DNA from 4 places in the Arthrobacter burdickii genome. Region 3 is predicted to be linked to each of the others. Evidence: riboswitches for the same ligand, from Rfam matches in the RefSeq annotation. Region 3 holds a riboswitch; each other region holds the start of a gene.

The links. A riboswitch is a leader RNA that binds a small molecule or an ion and turns the genes downstream of it on or off. The one in region 3 is predicted to bind S-adenosylmethionine.
Region 1: linked by a shared signal. The riboswitch ahead of sfnG (dimethylsulfone monooxygenase SfnG) and the one ahead of P5G52_RS04160 (methylenetetrahydrofolate reductase) in region 3 are both predicted to bind S-adenosylmethionine.
Region 2: linked by a shared signal. The riboswitch ahead of P5G52_RS15445 (LLM class flavin-dependent oxidoreductase) and the one ahead of P5G52_RS04160 (methylenetetrahydrofolate reductase) in region 3 are both predicted to bind S-adenosylmethionine.
Region 4: linked by a shared signal. The riboswitch ahead of P5G52_RS11710 (LLM class flavin-dependent oxidoreductase) and the one ahead of P5G52_RS04160 (methylenetetrahydrofolate reductase) in region 3 are both predicted to bind S-adenosylmethionine.

The regions. Positions count from the first base shown of each region.
Region 1 is NZ_JAROCG010000001.1:139,387-144,664, reverse strand. Features, by position in the region: gene P5G52_RS00610 (O-acetylhomoserine aminocarboxypropyltransferase/cysteine synthase family protein) at 1-1,100, opposite strand, end outside; gene sfnG (dimethylsulfone monooxygenase SfnG) at 1,100-2,272, opposite strand; SAM riboswitch class I at 2,266-2,370, opposite strand; gene P5G52_RS00600 (hypothetical protein) at 2,471-2,701, shown strand; cyclic di-AMP (ydaO/yuaA leader) riboswitch at 2,821-2,994, shown strand; gene P5G52_RS00595 (C40 family peptidase) at 2,998-3,945, shown strand; gene acs (acetate--CoA ligase) at 4,037-5,278, opposite strand, start outside.
Region 2 is NZ_JAROCG010000002.1:166,362-171,639, forward strand. Features, by position in the region: gene P5G52_RS15420 (acetamidase/formamidase family protein) at 1-49, shown strand, start outside; gene P5G52_RS15425 (SDR family NAD(P)-dependent oxidoreductase) at 143-904, shown strand; gene P5G52_RS15430 (GNAT family N-acetyltransferase) at 1,083-1,376, opposite strand; gene P5G52_RS15435 (SpoIIAA family protein) at 1,436-1,813, opposite strand; gene P5G52_RS15440 (SDR family NAD(P)-dependent oxidoreductase) at 1,954-2,712, shown strand; SAM riboswitch class IV at 2,806-2,919, shown strand; gene P5G52_RS15445 (LLM class flavin-dependent oxidoreductase) at 2,957-4,345, shown strand; gene P5G52_RS15450 (methionine ABC transporter ATP-binding protein) at 4,468-5,278, shown strand, end outside.
Region 3 is NZ_JAROCG010000001.1:891,735-897,012, reverse strand. Features, by position in the region: gene metE (5-methyltetrahydropteroyltriglutamate--homocysteine S-methyltransferase) at 1-2,079, opposite strand, end outside; gene P5G52_RS04160 (methylenetetrahydrofolate reductase) at 2,137-3,048, opposite strand; SAM riboswitch class I at 3,145-3,255, opposite strand; gene P5G52_RS04155 (ester cyclase) at 3,510-3,935, opposite strand; tRNA gene P5G52_RS04150 (tRNA-Met) at 4,139-4,212, opposite strand; gene P5G52_RS04145 (saccharopine dehydrogenase family protein) at 4,375-5,278, shown strand, end outside.
Region 4 is NZ_JAROCG010000001.1:2,493,093-2,498,370, reverse strand. Features, by position in the region: gene P5G52_RS11725 (MFS transporter) at 1-1,188, opposite strand, end outside; gene P5G52_RS11720 (TetR/AcrR family transcriptional regulator) at 1,282-1,899, opposite strand; gene P5G52_RS11715 (VOC family protein) at 2,051-2,476, shown strand; SAM riboswitch class IV at 2,572-2,700, shown strand; gene P5G52_RS11710 (LLM class flavin-dependent oxidoreductase) at 2,959-4,398, shown strand; gene P5G52_RS11705 (MOSC domain-containing protein) at 4,535-5,107, shown strand; gene P5G52_RS11700 (cysteine hydrolase family protein) at 5,140-5,278, opposite strand, start outside.

The DNA.
Region 1 (5,278 bases), 750 kb from region 3:
AGGTGCGAGGCGAGCTGCAGCGACTCGATGAACTTCTGGCCCGCCTTGCGCCCGCCCTTGATGCCGAAGCTGAACACGGATCCGGGGCCCTGCGGCAGGTACGTCCTGGCACGCTCGTGGTGCGGGTGCGTGGGGAGCCCCGCGTAGTTGACGTACTCGACACGGGGGTCGGCCTGCAGCCACTCGGCCACGGCCTGCGCGTTCTCGAGGTGCTCGTCGAGGCGCTGGGCGAGGGTCTCGACGCCCTGCAGGAGCTGGAAGGCCGACATCGGCGACAGCGAGGGCCCGATGTCGCGGAGCTGTTCGGTGCGGAGCTTGGTCAGGAATCCGTACTCGCCGAAGTTCCCCCACCACTGGATGTTCCCGTAGGAGGGGACGGGCTCGGTCATCATGGGGAACTTGCCGTTGCCCCAGTCGAAGCGGCCGCTCTCCACGATCACACCGCCGAGGGTGGTGCCGTGCCCGCCGATGAACTTGGTGGCGGAGTGGATCACGATGTCCGCGCCGTGTTCGATGGGTCGTACCAGGTAGGGCGTGCTGAGGGTGGAGTCGACGATGAACGGCACGCCGGCGTCATGGGCCACCTTGGCCAGGCCCGCGAGGTCCGCGATCTCGCCCGAGGGGTTCGCGATGACCTCGGCGTAGACGGCCTTGGTGTTCTCGCGGATCGCCGCCGCGTAGTCGGCCGGATCCGTTCCCGGGACGAAGGTGGTCTCGATGCCGAAACGGCGCAGCGTGACATCCAGCTGGGTGACCGTCCCGCCGTACAGCTGCGAGGCGGCGACGATGTGGTCGCCTGCCTGGCAGAGCGCCGCGAAGGTGATGAACTCCGCGCTCATGCCCGACGCCGTCGCCACCGCACCGATGCCGCCCTCGAGGGACGCGATGCGCTCCTCGAACGCCGCGACGGTGGGGTTTCCGATGCGCGAGTAGATATTGCCGTACTTCTGCAGGGCGAAGAGGTTGGCGGCGTCGTTCGTGTCCTTGAAGACGAACGACGTCGTCTGGTAGATCGGCACGGCCCGGGCGCCGTGGGTGGCGTCCGGCGTACCGCCGGCGTGGAGCGCCCGCGTACGGAAACCGAAGGAACGTTCTGCCATCAGACACCTGCCTTGCTGGGGACGGCGAGCGTGCCGTCGGGATCGAAGTCCACTCCCGCCCTGCGGGCCGCATCCGCCTCGAGTTCCCGCACGATCGGCAGGATATCGGTGCCGAAGGCGGCCACTTCCTCCTGGAAGTGCAGATAGCAGGTGAGGAAGAGGTTCACGCCGATCTTCTTGTACTCCACGATGCGCTCGGCGATCTGCTCGGGCGTCCCGATGAGTTGGGTCTTGAAGCCGTCGTTGTACTGCACGAGGTCCTCGAAGGTGGAGTCGGCCCACATGCCCTTGCCGTCCTTCGTCGAGGGACCCGCTTCCTGCACGGCGTCGCGGAAGCCCTCCACCGCGGGGCGGTGTGCCTTCTCGACGATCTCGCGCAGGGTGTCGCGCGCCTCCTTCTCGGAGTCGCGGGCGATGACGAACCCGTTGAGGCCGTACTTCGGACGCCGTCCGGCCTGCTCGGCGGACGCCCGGACGCCGGCGATGTTCTCCTTGAACCCCTCGAGGTCCTTGCCGTTGGAGAAGTACCAGTCGGCCACGCGGCCCGCGGTGGCCTGGGCCGCCGTCGAGTTCCCGCCGAAGAAGATCTCGGGGTGGGGACGCCCCGGGACGTCCACGGGCGCCGGGTTCAGGGTGAAGTCCTTGATGTTGTAGTACTTGCCCGCCTGGCTGTAGCCCTCCTCCGTCCAGAGCCCGCGCAGCACGCGGATGAACTCCTCGGTGCGGACGTAGCGCTCGTCGTGCTCGAGCCACTCGAGGCCGAAGTTGGTGAACTCGTCCTTTAGCCAGCCGGAGACGATGTTGACGGCGGCGCGGCCGTTCGAGATGTGGTCCGCGGTGATGATGTACTTCGCGAGCACACCGGGGTGCCACATGCCCGGGTGGACGGCGGCGATCACCTTCAGCTTCTCGGTGGCCGCCAGCAGGGCCAGGGAGAACGACGTCGCCTCGTGCTGCTTGTCCGCGCCGTAGGACGCGGCGTAGCGGGTCTGGGACAGGGCGTACTCGAAGCCGGCGTCCTCCGCGATGCGAGCGAGCTTCTTGTTGTAGTCGAAGTCCCAGCTGGTGCGCTGCTCGATGGTCGAGACCACCAGGCCGCCACTGACGTTGGGGACCCAGTAGGCGAATTTCAGGGGTGTGGAAAGGTCGGCGACGCTCATGGTTTCCTCCATCGGTCTGGCAGTAGCACCCTAATGTCGCCGCGATGGTGCGGGGGCCAGGGTTGCTGCGGCGTCAGTGAGCCAGATCTCTCAGCCGCTCGGGATGGTCAACGTCGAGTGTGACATCGGAGGGCCGCAGAACCAAACAATGTGTCGCCCGGTGGCAGGGATGCATCACCGGGCGTGGGCTCTCATGCCTAGGGTGGAGGAATGGATAGCTGGAAGTCCGCGGAACGCACGCAGGAACGCAAGCTCTGGAACACGCTCTTCTGCGTCGGTGTCGTGCTGACCGTCACCCTGGGGAGCAGCCTCCTGCTGGTCGCGGGCAGTGCCGGGGCGGCGGCCTCCGCCTGGTTCTACGTGCAGCAGTGGGTGCTGCTGGCCCTCAGCGCGGGTGGGACGGTCCTCGCCTTCCGTCGCTGGCGGTCCCTCCGCGCGTAGGATACGGGCCGTTATGCAAATGTGACAAACGCGGGGAGCGCTGGGTATCGTCGAAGCGTGCCTCCGTCCATGGGAGGCCCTCCCGGATGGATTGCCGAGCCCTGCCGCCGAACGGGATACGTTCGTCATCACCGAGGCGGGGACGGGGGAACCACAGTTCCACCGGGACGTGCAGGTCCAGCCTGCGTCCCTGGGGTCAAGTCGCTGCGCAGTTCCGAAACCGATGTGCGCACGGCCGGGTGTCTCCCATCCGAACCCGACAGCTCACCCCGCAGGCATGGGAGAGGTATAGATCCATGTCACGAAAGACTTCCCCGGCACGCCACCGTGCCGACATCGACGGCAACCTCGCGCTGACGGGCCTGTCCCGCGCCGCGAAGGCTTCGGCCACCGCCGTCGGCCGGCCGATCGCCATCGTCGCCGTCACCTCGGGCCTCGCGCTCGGTGCGGTCGGCACCGCCCACGCCGGTGAATACACCGACCAGGGCACGACGCCGGTTCCCGCTGCTGCTGCCGCTGCGTCGGTCGCTCCGGCACCCGCTGCTCCACCCGCCGCATCGGGCACCACCCACACCGTCGTCGCGGGCGACACCCTCAGCGCGATCTCGGCCGCCTACGGCGTGGACCTGACCGCGGTCCTGGCGGCGAACGGCCTCTCGCTCACCTCGGTGATCTTCCCGGGCGACAGCATCGCCATCCCCGCCGGAGCCGGATCGCAGGCCCCGGCGCAGACCGCCGTTCCCGTCGTGTCCGTTCCCGTGGCCACCGCTCCCGCAGCGGTGACCCAGCAGGCACCCGCTCTCGCCCCGGCAGCGCCGGTCCAGCAGGCCGCAACCGTCGCGCCGGCCCCGGTCGCTCCCGCTCCCGCTCCCGCATCGAGCGTGTACCTCGCCTCGGCGGACATCGCCCCGATCGCTTCCTCCAGCGGCGTCGCCGGCACCCTCGTGGCATCGGCACAGGCGCAGCTCGCAGCCGGCATGATCCAGGACTGCACCGTCCTGGTGGAGACCGCACTGCGTGCCGCCGGCATCCCCGTCGGCGACCTCGGCCCCTCGCAGTTCTTCCAGTTCGGCACCACCGTGGCGACCCCGGCCCCCGGCGACATCGTCATCACGGCCGGCCACGTGGCGATCTACGTCGGCGGTGGCCAGGTCATCAGCAGCGGCATGAACGGCTCGAACCTCACCATGCAGCACCCTCTCTCGGACCTCCCGGGAGCATCCTTCGTTCGGGTAGCGGGCTAGTACCGGGACGGACCCCACACGGGAAGCGGCAGGTGCTTGGACGGGGCGCCTGCCGCTTCCTCCTTTTAACGCGGGTCAGTTTCTAGGCGGGTCAGTTCCTGCCGGCCAGGACGTCCTGGATGCCGGGGATGCAGCCCTCGTTCTGCAGCGAGGTGGTGTCACCGAGCGGCGAGCCCTCGTAGAGCTGCGTCAGCAGGCGCCGCATGATCTTCCCGGACCTCGTCTTGGGCACATCGGGAACGACGACGACGGCCGAGGGCCGCGCGATCGGCCCGATGGCCTCCGCGACATGGGCGCGCAGCGTGGCCGACACGTCCGCGTCCGGATCCGCGCCCGGCGCCAGCACCACGAACGCCGCGATGGCGTGGCCCGTCAGTGGGTCGGGAACAGGGCAGGCGCCGGCTTCGGTCACGAGCGGGTGCGCCACGAGCGCGGACTCGATCTCGATCGTGGAGAGGCGGTGGCCGGAGACGTTGATGACCTCGTCCACGCGCCCCAGGATCCAGGTGTCGCCGTCGTCGTCGTACCGGGCGCCGTCGCCGGCCAGGAACCACCCCTGCGCGGCGAACTTCCGCCAGTAGGAGTCGAGGTAGCGCTGCGGGTTGCCCCAGACGGTGCGTGCCATGGCTGGGCCGTGGCGGTCCACGACGATCAGCCCCTGCACGCCGGGAGGCACCGGGCGGCCCTCCTCGTCCACGATGCGGGTGCTGACGCCCGGGAGGGCCCGCGCGGCGCAACCGGGCTTGAAGTCGGTGTCCGTGGGGCTGGGCGAGAGGACCGTGGCCCCGGTCTCGGACTGCCACCAGGTGTCCACGACGGGAACCTCGTCGCGACCGAGGTTCCTGCGGAACCAGCGCCACGCCTCGGGGTTGACCGCCTCGCCGACCGTCCCCAGGACGCGGATGCTGGAGAGGTCGTAGGAGGACGGGACGCCGTCGGGGAACCAGCCCATCAGTGACCGGACCAGTGTGGGCGCCGTGTAGTAGCTGGTGACGCCGTAGCGTTCGATGATCTCGAAGTGGCGGCCGGGATGGGGCGTGTTCGGGGTGCCCTCGAAGAGGACCTGCGTGGCGCCGTTGGACAGCGGACCGTACAGCTCGTACGTGTGCGCCGTGACCCACGCGAGGTCGGCGGTGCACCAGTGGACGTCGCGGTCCCGCAGCGACGGATCGGGATTGCTGAAGAGGTGCTCGAAGCTCCACGACGCCTGCGTGAGGTAGCCCCCGGAGGTGTGCACGAGCCCCTTCGGCTTCCCCGTCGTACCGGAGGTGTACATGATGAACAGCGGCGTCTCGGCGTCGAACGCCTCCGGCTCGTGGTGCGCGGAAGCGGT
Region 2 (5,278 bases), on a different contig from region 3:
TGGCGGACTCCATGCCCACCTCCGCCGGCAGGGCGCCGAGCTTCGCTGATCTCACCCGGGGCTCCGCCGGCAGGGCGCCGAGCTTCCCCCGACCACAGGCTTGGCCACCGGCCCGACCACCGACCCTTACCGAAGGACATCCATGGACCTGCACCTCGACGGCACCACCGCCCTCGTGACCGGCGGCACGAAGGGTATCGGCCGCGCCATCGTCGAGTCGTTCGCGCGGGAAGGGGTGAATGTGGCCTTCTGCGCGCGGAATGCCGCAGAGGTGGCGGCGACCGAAGCAGCCTTCGCCTCGTCCCCAGTGCGGGTCGCGGGGTACGTCCTCGACGTCGGCGACGGTCTTGCTGTCGCGGCTTGGGTGCAGACCGTGGCGATGGAGTTCGGTGGCATCGACGCTGTGGTCAGTAACGTCAGCGCCCTGGCCATGGAGGACACCGAGGAGAACTGGGAGGCGAGCCTGCGCGTGGACCTGATGGGGACGGTGCGCCTCGTGAAGGCGTCGCTCCCGCACCTCGCTCGGAGTTCGACGCCGTCCATCACCGCGATCTCCAGCGTCTCCGGGCGCGAGGTGGACTTCGCCTCGGGCCCCTACGGGACCGTGAAGTCGGCGCTTATCGCCTACATGGCGGGGCTGGCCTTCCAACTCGCGGAGCAGGGTATCCGGGCCAACACCGTCTCGCCGGGCAATACCTACCACGAGGGCGGAGTCTGGGAGGGCATCGAGGGCGGGAACCCGGAGCTGTTCTCCACGGCGATGGGCCTCAACCCGACCGGCCGCATGGGCACACCGCAGGAGGTAGCGGACGCCGTCGTCTTCCTTGCCAGCCCGCGGTCCAGCCGCACCACGGGAGCCAACCTCCTGATCGACGGCGGCCTCACCCGCGGTATCCAGTTCTAGGAGCGACGTCCAGCGACGTCCCGCCACGTCCGGCGACCGCAGGGGCGCCGTCGTACCTCGCGGAAGGCGCGCAGACGACGGCGGCTATCGCCGGGACCCCGGAAGCTGCAGGGCAGGCGCGCCGGGCGGCCGAGGTGCTCATCGACGCGGCGCTGGGTGAAGGGGCCCTACGCGCGAGCTAGCCCACCAGGTCCTGGTACTCGGGGTGATCCTCGATGAAGGCCGCCACGAACTCGCACTGCGGCACCACGGTGAGGTGCTGCGCGCGTGCGTCGTCGAGGGCGAACCGGATCAGGGTGCTGCCGATGCCATGGCCCTCGACCTCTTCGTCGACCACCGTGTGCGTGAAGACGATGGTGTCACCGGACCGTTCGTACGCCGCCATGCCTGCAGGGTCGCCGTCGAGGTTCGCGATGTAGCGGCTCTTCGCCTCGTTGTTCGTGACCTGGATCCCGCTGTTCTCGGAGCTCATGCTGTCACCTTCGCATTGACCATGAGAACGGGTCAACGAGCCGTCCCCGCGGTCCGGTGCTAGTCGCGCGAAGCCGGTCGCGTAGCGTGCCCGGCTGTGCTGCCGTCGAGCAGCCAGGCGAGCGCTTCGGTCTCGGAGCAGAAATAGCGCGTGACGGTGGGGGAGCGGTGGGAGAACGCCGACATCACCTCGTCGACGGCGTCCTCACCCACGACGGCGACTCTCGAGAACCCGCGGTAGGCAGCCATTCCCACGCGTGCTTCAGGGGTGATCCCGGTGATGCCATGCATGTGGACCAGGAGCGGCAGTGCGGTGGGACCGTGGAATTCTGCCAGGGCGCGGGCGGCGGCAACGGCATGCGCATGGGTGATCTCGACGCCGCGCTTCCACCGAAGCCTCAGGATTCCCCTGTCGAGGTGCGCACTGAATGGGTCCATCGAGGTCCTTTACCGAGGGTAGAAGCAGTAGCTTGACAGCGTAGCAAGGTGGACTGGCTGGTTCAGCCTCCTTGTCGGTTTTCCGACTCCACCTGAGCGCTTCGGGCTCCCAGGGCGATGCGGGCTGTAGCGTCTGATCCATGACACTGAGCATTCTGGTGACCGGCGCGAGCCGCGGGATCGGCGCCGCCATCGCCCATGAGCTAGCCGGACGGGGACATCGCATCGCCGTGCATGCGGGACGCGATGCGGCGGCGGCCCTGGTGGTTCGTGACGCACTGCCCGGTACCGGTCACGCCGTCGTAGTCGGCGATGTCGCCGATCCGGAGGAGTGCGTACGGATCGTCGATGAAACCGTGCGGGAACTCGGCGGGGTCGACGTCCTCGTGAACAATGCAGGGATTTTTGAGGCGCATCCTGTTGTCCGGGCATCCTTCGACGACTGGCAGCATGCCTGGCGCCGCACTCTCGCCGTCAACCTGCTGGGGCCGGCGAACCTGGCCTGGCTCGTGGCGCGCCACCTCCTGGATCGGCCAGCCGGTCCCGAGGGCGGTCGGTTGATCAGTGTGGGCTCCCGCGGCGCCTACCGAGGCGAACCCCTGACCCCTGCCTACGGGGCGAGTAAGGCTGCGCTCCATTCGATGACCCAGTCGCTGGCCGTTGCGCTCGCGCCCTCCGGCATTCTCTCTGCGGCGGTCGCACCGGGTTTCGTCGAGACGGACATGGGACGGTCGGTGCTCGACAGCCCGGAGGGTGACGCGGTCCGGGCACAGAGTCCGTTCAACCGCGTGGCGACGCCGGAGGAGGTGGCGCAGACCGTGGCATGGCTTGCCACGGATGCTCCGCTCTGGGTCAGCGGCACCGTGGTCGACGTGAACGGTGCGTCCTACCTCCGCTGACGGATTGCTGATCGTGAGGCATGGCTGATCGTGACGCACTGTGACGGGTGCTTGTGGACGCCGGCGAGGGCGGGCACCTAGGCTCATCACCAGAATCAAGAGCTCCAACGTCAAACCCTGGTTTGTTGGACGGCAACCCTCTCGCTGTAGCGGGGTGCCCCAGGTGAGGATTCGGCCCGGCATGCATCATGCGGGCAAGTATGGCGCTTCCTCCACGGCAGTGCCCTGACATGAGGATTTTTTCATGCCCGCATCACCGCGCCATATCCGCTTCAATGCCTTCGACATGAACTGCGTGGGCCACCAGTCGCCTGGCCTGTGGCGGCACCCGGACGATCAGTCGTGGCGCTACAAGGACCTGCGCTACTGGGCCGACCTCGCGAAGACGCTGGAGAAGGGACTGTTCGACGGCATCTTCATCGCCGACGTCCTCGGCACCTACGACGTCTACGGCGGTTCCAACGAGGCCACGCTGCGCCAGGGGACGCAGACCCCGGTCAACGATCCGTTCCTGCTCGTCTCCGCCATGGCCCTTGTCACGGAGCACCTCGGCTTCGGTGTCACGGCGGGCACGGCCTACGAGCACCCCTACCCGTTCGCACGCCGGCTCTCCACGCTCGACCACCTCACCAATGGCAGGGTCGGCTGGAACGTGGTCACGGGTTACCTGCCCTCCGCCGCGCGGAATATGGGCAACGAGGACCAGCTCGAGCACGACGAACGCTACAACCACGCGGACGAGTACCTCGAGGTGCTTTACAAGCTGCTCGAGGGGTCCTGGGAGGACGACGCGGTGATCCGGGACCGCGAGACCGGGGTCTTCACCGACCCGGCCAAGGTCCACGACATCAACCATGACGGCACGTACTTCACAGTTCCGGGGATCCACCTCAGCGAGCCCTCGCTGCAGCGCACGCCCGTGATCTACCAGGCCGGTGCCTCATCACGCGGGATCGCCTTTGCTGCGGGGAACGCCGAGGCGGTCTTCGTCGGTGCACCCACCAAAGCGATCCTCAAGGACGCCGTGAAGAAGATCCGCGACGCGGTCGAGGCCGAAGGACGCGACCGCTACTCCGTGCGGATCTACACCATGCTCACTGTCATCACGGACGAGACGGAGGAGAAGGCCCAGGCCAAGCACGCCGAGTACCAGCAGTACGTCAGCTACGAAGGAGCCCTCGTGCTGCTGTCGGGCTGGCTGGGCATCGATCTCAGCGTCTACGACCCCGACGAGCCCATCGGCAATGTGAAATCGAACGCCATTCAGTCCGCCGTCGCGAACTTCCAGAAGGTGAACGACGACGGCGAACCCTGGACCGTGCGCGACATCGCCGAGTGGGCAGGTATCGGGGGGCTTGGTCCGCGCATCATCGGGTCCGGGGCGCAGGTCGCCGACGAGCTCCAGGCCTGGGTCGAGGAGACCGACGTCGACGGCTTCAACCTGGCGTACGCCATCACACCTGGATCCTTCGAGGACGTCATCCAGTACGTGGTTCCCGAGCTCCAGAAGCGCGGTGCCTATCCGACGGAATACGTCGAGGGAACCCTGCGCAACAAGCTGTTCGGCAAGGGTGACCGCCTGCCCGAGGAGCACCGCGGAGCGCGATTCCGGCTCGAGTCCGTCCGCCCCTGACGCCCCACTGACCTGACGCGGACCGCCGGGGTTCCCGGCGGCCGAACCCGCAGCACCGTCCATCCCTTCCCTGCTGCCCACCCATTCGACGCTTCCCACCCGCATCCTGCCCAAGGAATCCCATGATCTCGCTTCGACAACTGACCAAGACCTACGGTCGCGGGCACGCTGCCGTCACCGTACTCGACCACCTCGATTTCGAGGTGCCCACCGGCCGCATCGCCGCTGTCGTCGGTCCGAGCGGTGCAGGCAAGAGCACCCTCGCCCAGTGCATCAACCTGCTTGAACGTCCGACGTCGGGCGCCGTCGTCGTCAATGGAGAGGAACTCTCGGGCCTGCCGGAGAAGCGTCTGCGCGAGGCGCGCCGCCGCATCGGCACGGTGTTCCAGTCCTCGAGCCTGCTCAGCCGCAGGACCGCCGCGGAGAACATCGCCTTGCCCCTCGAGTACCTCGGCGTCACTCCTGGCGAGGCACGGGCTCGTGTTGCCGAGTTGCTGGACCGGGTGGGGCTGTCGGACAAGGCCGGCCACTACCCGTTCCAGCTCTCTGGCGGCCAGGCGCAGCGCGTGGGGATTGCTCGGGCGCTCGCGCTGCGGCCGTCCATCCTCCTGGCGGACGAGGCGACCTCAGGGCTCGATCCGGAGACCACCCGGTCCGTCGTCGGTCTCATCCGCCAACTGCGCAACGACCTCGACCTCACCGTCGTCTTCATCACGCACGAGATGGACACCGTGCGGCAGGTCGCCGACACGGTGGCGCGGCTGGACCACGGTCGCATCGTCGAGCAGGGCGACCTCGTGGAACTCCTGACCTCGCACACTTCGCTGCTCGGGCGGTCGCTGCAGCCCCGGCGCGGCCACGCCGGGCCGGAGGCTGGAACCCGTACCTGGTACGTCACCTATGACTCGACCGATGTGCCCGGCGACTGGATCC
Region 3 (5,278 bases):
GCGGGCCGCCTCGATGCTCGTGACGTCCGCGTCCAGCCCGTCGATGGCCGAGATGACCTCGCCGAATTCCGAGTAGCACAGGTGCGTGTGGATCTGGGTCCCGTCCTCGGCGCCGGCGGTCGCCAGCCGGAACGCGCGGACGGACCAGTCCAGGTATGCCTGGTGGTCGGCCGAGCGGAGCGGCAGCAGTTCGCGCAGGGCGGGCTCGTCCACCTGGACGATGGCGATACCGGCGGCCTCGAGGTCGGCGATCTCGTCCCGCAGTGCCAGCGCGACCTGGTTGGCCGTCTCGCCCAGCGGCTGGTCGTCGCGGACGAAGGACCAGGCGAGGATCGTGACCGGGCCGGTGAGCATGCCCTTGAGCGGACGTTCGGTCAGCGACTGCGCGAAGCTGATCCACGGAACCGTGAACGCCTGGGGACGCGACACATCCCCCCACAGGATGGACGGACGCGTGCAGCGCGACCCGTAGGACTGCACCCACCCCTGCTCCGTGGCCGCGAACCCGTCGAGGTTCTCCGCGAAATACTGGACCATGTCATTGCGCTCCGGCTCGCCGTGCACCAGCACGTCCAGTCCGAGGCCTTCCTGCAACCGCACCACGTTCGCGATCTCCTGGCGCAGGAACTGCTCGTACTCCGACTGCGAGATGCTGCCGCTGCGGACCGCGGCACGGGCGCCGCGCACCTCGCGGGTCTGCGGGAAGGACCCGATGGTGGTGGTCGGCAGCAACGGCAGCCCCAGCCGCTCCTGCTGCGCTTCTGCCCGCCGCTCGGCAGGGCCGCGGGTGAACGCCTCCTCAGTCAGGCCGCGGGTACGCGTCCGCACCGAATCCACCACGACGCCGTCGAACCGTGCCCGGTGGCCCAGGGCCTCCTCCGCGTCCTGGAGTTCCGCGGCGACGGCCGGGCGTCCCCCGGCCAGGCCGCGCGCCAGCACCACTGCCTCACGCACCTTCTGATCTGCGAAGGCCAGCCAGGCCGGCAGGTGCTCCGGCAGCCCCGTCTCGGCCTGCACGTCGTGCGGCACGTGCAGCAGGGAGGTGGACGTCGCCGTCGTGACCGCCGTTCCCGTCTCCTGCTGCAGGTCTTCCAGCACCCCCAGCGAGAACCGCAGATCGTTGCGCCACACGTTCCGGCCGTCCACGACGCCGGCGACCAGGCGGGTGCCGCCCAGTGCCTGCAGCGCCTCGGCGGAGGGCCGCGATCCCCGGACCAGGTCCGCATGGACCGCCTCCACGCCCGCGGTGGCGAGCACGGCGAGCGCCTGGCCCGGCCTCGCCGGATCACCGGCGGTGCCGTAGCCGGTGGTGACCAGCAGGGCGGGTCGTCCTGCAGTACCGGCCAGCTGCCGGTACACCCGCTCCACCAGCCCGCCGGGTGCTGCCAGCTCACCGCCGCGGTCACCGACGAGGCCCGGCTCGTCCAGCTGCACCCACTCGGCCCCCGCCTCCGCCAGCGACGCGAGGATGCCCACGTAGGCCGCCACGGCGTCGTCGATCCGCTCCAGCGGGTCGAAACCGGCGGGTGCCCCGTCCTCGGGCTTGGCCAGCAGCAGGTAGGTCACGGGACCCACGAGCACCGGGCGCAGCACGGTGCCGCGCTCGCGCTGCCGGCGGACGGTCGCGGTCAGGCCGTGCGCCACGGCGACGAACGGTGTCCCCGGACCGATCTCGGGCACCAGGTAGTGGTAGTTCGTATCGAACCACTTGGTCAGCTCCAGCGGCGCGCGCTCGCCGTCGCCCCGGGCCAGCGTGAAGTAGCCGGCGGTGTCCACAGAACCGTCCTCCGCGGCCAGGTCGGCGAACCGAGCCGGCAGAGCTCCCAGCGCCGCCGTCGCGTCCAGGACCTGGTCGTAGAGCGCGAAGTCCGCCGGGATGGAGGAATCGCCGCGATCCAGCCCCAGTTCCACGAGTCGGGCGACCGTGCGGTCCTGCAGCTGGTCGGCAGCGTGCTGCAGTCCGGCCTCGTCCAGGCGGCCCGCCCAGTAGGCCTCGACGGCCTTCTTCAGCTCACGGCCGGGCCCGATGCGGGGGTAGCCGAGGATCGTGGCGGCGGGGAAGGTGTTCTCGGTGCTCATGGTGTTCTCCTCTGGACGGTGTGTCGGTCGTGGTTCGGATTCGGGGGGGGGGCAGGGTCAGGCCGGGACGGCGGCCGGCGTGCGCGCCACCGGCAGGTCGATCTCCTCGATGACCTCGATGGACGCGCGATGGTCGTTGAAGGTGTACAGGTGCACGCCCGGGGCCCCTGCATCGAAGGCCGCCCGGGCCAGCACGGCCGCTGCCCGCACGCCGATCCGTCGGCGTTCGGCTTCACCCGAGGCGGTCTCCAGGCGGTGCAGGAGGGCAGGGTCGGGACGGACGCCGGTCATTCCGGCCAGCCGTTCGAGCCGGCGGATGTTCCCCAGGGGCATCACCCCGGGAATGATCGGGATGGTGACTCCCGCGGCCCGGGCCGCGGTGAGCAGGCGGACGTAGTGGGCGGGATCGAAATACACCTGCGTGATGGCGAAGTCTGCACCGGAACGCTGCTTCGAGACCAGCACCTCGACGTCGTGCAGGAATGACGGCGATTCCGGGTGCCGATTCGGGTAGGCCGCCACCCCCACCGCCAACCGACCGCCGGCGAGCGCGGCTCCGTGCCGGGCCTCGACCTCCCGGATCAACTCCACCAGGGACTGGGCGAAGGGAAGCTCGCCGCGCACTGCCTGCGGGTCCTGCGGCAGGTCCCCGCGCAGGGCCAGCAGGCCCCTCACCCCCAGTGCGACGAGCTGCCGCACCAGCAGGTCAAGGCTCGCCCGTGTCTCCCCCACGCAACAGAGGTGGGCCAGTGGTCGCAGTCTGGTGTTGCTGGTCAGGTGCCCGATCAGCTCGATCGAGGCCAGGCGCCGCGCCGGTGTGCCGCTGTAGGTCACCGAGACGTAGTCGGGGCGGGTGGCCTCCAGCTCGTCGATCGTCCGCAGCACCGCCTCCCCTGCTTCCGGGGTGGCCGGCGGATACAGCTCGTACGACAGCGACGGCGGTACCGCTGCCTGTTTCTTCGAAGTCATCCCCGCTCCTCGGTATGTCCGAGGGAGTGCACCAGGATGCGGGCCGGAAACCAGCGATCCGGGTGTGCCGGGACCGCTCGCGGGTGCGCTGATGCATGTCCATCGGTTCTGGCATTAGCACCGGTTCCGCTGCTCTCCCAAGGGAGGGCAACGGAATGGTTGCTGCGGCGTCAACAAGCCAGATCTCTCGGCCGCTCTTGATGGTTGGTGGGATCACTGTAAGCAGCACCCCGGCCCTGGGTGCAGAACGTGCGACGACAAGGCGCCGCATGACGTTCCGGGACGCCGGTTTCGTCACATACTGCATCCCGGGCGACATGTGACGATCCCGCGTCATCCGGTGATCCCGGTTCTGGCTGGCCTTCCTCTTCGAGGTGACCGCGGGTCGAGTACGAAGGCGGCGCTTGCCTGCCCTCATCGCGCTCGACACCGCGAGGATACGGATAGAGCACAGTGTTTCGCTAGAGAGGAGGCTCCAGGCGGGCATTCAAACTCATTGCAGCTCCGAGAAGGTCTGCGGCGCCCCACCATTCGACCGCCACCCCGCCCCTGAACCGAACAAGGTGCATGGCGGTAATGGCTACCGGTCTGCCGGTAGCGGGCAGACCGAGGAACTCCCCTTCGTGCGTTCCGGTCCACAGCACCCGACCGGCGATCTTGTCGCCTTCAACCACTGCGTCAGAGATGGCTCCCGTCATATCGGGAAAGGCAGCATGCATACTGTGCATCCAGAAAATGAAGCCCTCCCGCCCTCCAGGCTGACCGGGCACGGGCATGTGGTCGATCACATCAGCAGCGATCAAACCCTCCAGAGCGACGGCATCATCAGCGCCGACCGCAGAGATGATCCCTTCATATACTCCTCGCAAGCCTGAACCGTCTGGCATTGCGGCTCCTCGCACTCTGTTCAAGGGCTGCTTACCGGCCACCTCTGCCAGTGTGGGCCGGTGACCACGGGCAGGCAAGCACCAACCCGTTGGGCTGAACTGAACGGCAAGGTGGCATCACGGCGCTGATCGCGTGTCGTCTCGGACCCGACGTGGTTAAGCTGAAGCACCTACCAACAGGATCGTTAGTAGGTGCTTCTTCGTTGCGGGGACAGGATTTGAACCTGTGACCTCTGGGTTATGAGCCCAGCGAGCTACCGAACTGCTCCACCCCGCGGCGCAAAGACGACCTTACTCACCGCAGGATGAATACACCAATCGGCCCTCGCGATCCAGTGATGATCTGCGATCTGGTTTCAGGGTCACGGGGCGCTTCAGCCACGGCAGAGGTAGGCACTTCTCGGCGTCGTTCCTGCCGCTGCCGTGGAAGACTGCTGGCATGGAGGCTCCCGCGCGCGATCACGACCTCGTCCTCTTCGGTGCGACCGGCTTCGTCGGTGAACTGATCGCCGGATATCTTGCGGACCATGCTCCGCCGGGCCTGCGCGTGGGGCTCGCGGGGAGGTCGAGGGAGAAGCTCGAGGCCGTACGGTCCAGGCTGCCCGCCGCCGCGCAGGACTGGGCCCTCATCGAGGCCGACTCGGAGCACCCTGACTCACTCGCTGCGCTGGCCGCCAGAACCCGGGTGCTCTTCACCACGGTGGGTCCCTACGCGAAGTACGGACTGCCCGTCGTCGAGGCGTGTGCCCGCGCCGGCACCCACTATGGGGACCTGACGGGCGAGGTGTCCTTCGTCCGTGAAGCCATCGACCGCTTCGACGCGTTGGCAAGGACTACCGGCGCACGGATCGTCCATGCGTGCGGCTACGACTCCATCCCGTCGGACCTCGCGGTGCTCCTCCTGCACCAGGCCGCGGTGGCCGACGGCGCGGGCGGACTGACCGAGGTGCAGCTCGTCGCCAGGGCGAAGGGTGGCTTCAGCGGCGGCACCATCGAGTCGATGCGTGGGCAGCTCGACGGCATGCGGTCGGATCCTGTGCTGCGATCGCTCGCGGGTGATCCCTACTCCCTCAGTCCGGACCGCACGGCGGAGCCCTCGACCCGGCAGCCGTCGGACCTGGGGTGGGTCGGCCGGTCGGAGGACGGCCTGTGGACCGCACCCTTCATCATGGCGTCGGTGAACACGCGGATCGTGCGTCGCAGCAATGCCCTGCAGGGGTGGACCTACGGCCGGTCCCTGCGGTACGGCGAGGTGATGGGTGTGGGGCGGGGGCTCGTCGGCGTCGTCCGCGCCGGAGCGACGGCGCTCGGCCTGCGGGTGTTCGGAGCCGCACTGGCCCTAC
Region 4 (5,278 bases), 1.6 Mb from region 3:
GCGCAGGGACTCGCGCGAGACGACTACCAGGGGACCCAGGACCAGCAGGGTGATGCAGCCGAGAATGATGCCCAGGGCCGGGTAGCCCAGAGCCGAGGAGACCGCGGTGCCGAAGAGGGGTGCGAAGGAGGAACCGACCAGGTAGACCCCGAGGATGGGAGCCGACCAGCGGCCTGTTGGATCCAGCGCGGCGGCGATAGCGATGACATAGAGGAACGCCACCATGTAGACGGTGTTCCAGATGATGATCACCACCAGGTACAGCTGGGGATCGGTGATGAATCCGGACGCGATCTTCAGCGCCGCACCGATGAGGAGAGCTACTGCGAGCGGGACCGTCCGCCCGAGTCGTTTGCCTGCAACTCCCACCAGTGCGGAAGCCAGGAGCCCACCCAGGGTCGAAAGGCTCAGTACCAGGCCCATTCCTGCTTCATCGAGCCCGGCTTGCTCTGCCCCCATCACTGCTGCGACGGCCCAGAGCGAGTCCTCGCCCAGTGCCCACATAGCGAAACAGGCAAGGAGCACGACGCCGGCGATGGTCACGCTTCGTGGGCTGTCGACGGGAGACGCCGAGCGGCCGATGCTGCCGTGCGGTGTGGCGGCCGGACGATCCGGCAGCCACCCCGTGGTCACGAGCGCCGCAAGCGCCAGGCATGCCAGGATGCCGAAAGCGCTCGCCATGCCCAGGCCGACGACGGGGATGATGAACAGCACGACGGCGACAATGGCCCTGTTGGCGAATCCGCTGATACCCGATGCACGGTCAGGATCACGCAACGCAGCAAGGGCGGCTCCGCCTGCAGCGACTGCGCCGCCACCGCCGATGCCGCCGACGATGATCCCGGCCGCGGCGATCGTAGGCTCGGCGACCAGGGCGGCCGCACCGAACCCCAGGGCCGTGAGTGCCAGACCCGCCCGCGCGACTACATAGCGGCCGCCGAGGGCGGTCCAACGGGAGGTAGCCAGGCAGGCAAGGGCGGACAGGAGCAGGCAGGCCGTCATGAGTGTGCCCGCTCCGGTCGGGGTGAACCCCAGGTCGGCCAGCGCGACGATCATGACGGGGACCAGATTCGCGGTCATGAATCCTACGACCGTGATCCCGAAGGTGGAGATGGCCCGGGAGGCCGTCAGTGGAACCCTGACGGTGGCGTCGGGTTGTGCAGGCGTTCTTCCCACGGCGTGCTCCATTCATTGAGAGTGTGATGGCCGCCACTCCAAATGAACGGCGTTCATTTAGTATCGGGGCGAGGGGCCCCCCGAGCAATAGTTTTTGAAAGCCTTTCAGTTAACTTTGTGTTTCACCCGTGTTGCGATGCCGGCGATCAGTGCCTCGAGGCCGAACTCGAAGGCGCGCTCGACCCGCTCCGGCGCCGACGGGCTGGATCGGACCGCCCTCGTCAGGGCCGGGTACTTCTCGGGTTCCGGCCCCCAGACCTCCTCGGGGGCAGTGAAGTCGAGTGCCGCACCCAGGGCGAAGTAGTCGACCAGCGAGAGGGCCGGAGCGACGTCGGCGGCGTCGAGGCCGGACCGTTCCAGGGCGAGCGTCAGATCCTCGTACATGGCGATCACCTCGGCCGCCCTCACCGTTTGGGTCACCAGCAGGGGTACCAGTCTGGGGTGCGGAGCGAAGCAGTCGCGATACCCGCGGATGAGCATGCGCAGCGCCTCGTCCCACGGGGCGTCAGTGGTCGACGGCGTGGGATTCGAGGTGAAGAGGTGGGCGCGGAGGAGTTCCACGATGTGTTCGCGGCTGGAGATCCGGTTGTAGAGCGAGGACTGACTGACGCCGAGCTCGCGGGCGATCCTGGGGAAGCTGAAGTCGCCCGTCTCGTCGACGAGCTTCAGTGCTGCCTCGACGATCAGTTCGACGGACAGGAGGGTGGATCGGGGGCGCGGCATTGACGGTCTCCTTTTAGGCCCAAAGTAGCAGCCGGACAACCGGCGGCAGAGCGGTCGCGCCTGGAACGGCCGCAGGGGCAACCGCACCGCATGCGGAAGTCCATGGCTGCGCACACTCACCGGACAGCCGTCGCGCGGCTACGCTCTCGCCATGGACCAACAGCTGCACTTCATCACCGTCGCCACGCGGGACCTCGATGCGGGACGGTCGTTCTACCGGACGCTGGGCTGGACGCCGGCACTGGATGTTCCGGGCGAGATCATCTTCTACCAGGTGGCACCCGGCCTGCTGCTGGGGCTGTTCCTCGATGACAAGTTCGCCCAGGACGCCGGACTCGATGCCAGACCCGCGCCGTCCGGGGTGACGCTGTCCCACAACGTCGGCAGTCCTGCCGACGTTGACCAGCTCGTCTCGGCGATGGCGGCTGCGGGCGCGACCATCTTGCAGGAGCCCCGGGACGGCGCTTTCGGGGGCATCTTCCACGCACTCGTGCGCGATCCGAACGGCATCGTCTGGGAGATCGCCCACAATCCGGGCTGGCATATCGGTGAGGACGGCACGGTGGACATCGGCTGACGCGGAGTTCACGGCATGGAACGGCCGCTCCGACGACGGGTCACATCGCTTCTCATTGGTCCCACCGCTCCGTTCTCCGCCTATAGTCGTTCCAGCTTCAAGAGATGCGGTCGCAAAGCTCCGACTGGACCGCGCACCAACCCCATGTTCCTGGGTGGTTCGGATGACGAAGCGGCCTTCGCCTCGGCATGACAGTGCTGGTCCGGCGTGGGCAAGAGCACGTCGAAAGGCTTATCCCGTGAGCTGTACCGCCCACCGCACCGTTCCCTAGCAGGCACCTGCCGGACGACGCCGATCCTGCTGTCGCTGTCCGGTCCTCTTCCGCACCGTGTGCCGGCCGTGCCAGGACTCACGCAACGACGTACTGGTCATGAGGCGTCCGGCTCCACGGTCGGCGACGCTTTCGACGCGCACAGGCGCCAGGACATTCTGTGCTTCCTACTCCCCGGTTTTCCCGCCTTCCGAAAGGACCAGGTCCACGCATGACACGTCAGATCGCCTTCAACCTCTTCGAGATGAACTGCGTGGGCCACATCTCCCACGGCCTCTGGGTCCACCCCGAGAACAACCGGCACCGCTTCAACGATCTCGACTTCTGGACGGAGACTGCGAGGATGCTCGAGGCAGGGCTCTTCGACAGCGTGTTCCTCGCCGACGTGATCGGCACCTACGACGGCTACCGCAACGGCCCCGAGACGGCCCTCCGGGAAGCCGTCCAGATCCCGAGCAACGACCCCCTGCTGGTCATCCCGGCGATGGCTGCGGTCACCAGGCATCTCGGCTTCGCCGCAACCTTCTCCACCACCTACGAGCCGCCGTTCGCCTTCGCCCGCAGGGCCTCGACGCTGGACCACCTCACCAAGGGCCGGTTCGGCTGGAACATCGTCACGTCGTACCTCCCCAACGCGGCCCGCAACTTCGGACTGGCCGACGAAGTGGAGCACGACCAGCGCTACGCCATCGCCGACGAGTACCTCGATGTGCTGTACAAGCTGTGGGAAGGGTCCTGGGACGACGACGCGGTGATCGAGGACCGTGATCGGCGGGTCTATACCGACCCGTCCAAGGTCCGCTACATCAACCACCGTGGCCCGAACTTCTCCGTCGCCGGTCCCCACCTCAGCGCACCGTCCCTCCAGCGCACGCCGGTCCTGTTCCAGGCCGGCAGTTCGACGGCGGGGAAGGCGTTCGCGGCCAAGCACGCCGAGGGCGTCTTCGTCGGCGGACGCGACGCGGCGGCGTACCGCGAGAACGTCCAGGACCTGCGCAGGCTGGCAGTCCAGAACGGCCGGGAAGCCGGCCACATCAAGGCTTTCGCCGGGGCCGTCGTCATCGTCGGCAGGACCCACAAGGAGGCACAGCGCAAGGCGGAGGAGTACCGGCGACTCTCCAGTGCCGAGGGCTACCTCGCGCACGCCGGTGGTGACGGCATCGACCTCGCTGCCTACCGGCCGGACGAGGTCATCGACGACATCCTCGCGCGGGAAGACCGCCCCGGCTGGGACAAGCAGCCCAGCAACCGGCACCATCGGCCGGGGACGACGGTCGGGCAGGCACTGGAAAGCATCACGAGGTTCGACCGCGGTCCCTTCGTCGCCATCGGCACTCCCGGCGAGGTCGCCGACGAGATCGAGCGGTGGGTCGAGGGCACGGACCTCGACGGATTCAACCTACGGCAGTTCCTCACGCCCGGCACCGCCGAGGACTTCATCGAACTCGTCATCCCCGAACTCCAGCGACGAGGCCTGTACCGGACGTCCTATGAGGAGTCGACCCTCCGCGAGCGCCTGTTCGGCCCGGGGAACACGAGGCTGTTCGACCAGCACCCCGGTGCGCGGTACCGCAACGGCGCCCACCTCGGTCCGGGGGCCGGCACCCTCGATGCCAGCGGCGTCGAGCCCGCGACCCCCTCCTTCGCCTAGGTGGAATGTCCACCCCGACGACCTGTCCGAGACACCTCCGGCCGTTTCCGTCCTCGGGAGGACTGTCGGCCGGAGTGAACCGGTGCCGGGGGCTATCGAGGCGAACTGGAGTGCTACGACCGGATACCGTGGGGGCATGACGCCCGGCTTCCGGTACGACGTGGAGATCCTGCACCTGCTCGTGTCGGGGGCGCACGCCTACTTCGGTCGGGCGCGGGATGGTGCGGCGGACGTCGTGACCACGGACGCCGACAGCGTCGAGGTCGTCGCGGGCAAGGGAATCGTGGGAGACCGCTTCTTCGGCAAGGCGGCCCACATGGATGCCGCGGTGACCCTGTTCGCCATCGAGTCGCTTGAGGCGATAGCGACAGAGCTCGGCGCCGATCCCTTCGATCCCCTGCTGCCCCGCCGCAATCTGGTCCTGCGCGGCGCAGAGCTTCCGCCCCTCATCGGGCAGGACTTCGTCCTGGAGACACGGACGGGGAGCGTGGGATTCCACGGAGGCCGGCACGCGCACCCCTGCGCCTGGATGGATAGGATGCTCGCGCCCGGCGCCCATAAGGCGATGCGGGGCAGGGGCGGGCTGCGCTGCCGCCCACTCGACAGCGGGACCCTCTCCCGCGGACCGGCGGTCCTGGTCAGCCCTGTCCCCTTGGACCCCGCGCAGGCCGGCAGCGCCTCCGTGCTGAGGCCGAGCCGGCTCCCCTGACCCGACCGGGGGCGCACGTGGCGATGGGACGGCTAGCCCGGAAAACGGATGTCCGCCGTCGCGCCGACACCGGCGGTCCGGCCGGGGGCGGCCTGGTACTGCCAGTACAGATTGGTGTGACCGATGACCTTGTCCGGCGAAGGGGCACCCCACGCGCTCTGGTCCTCGGTC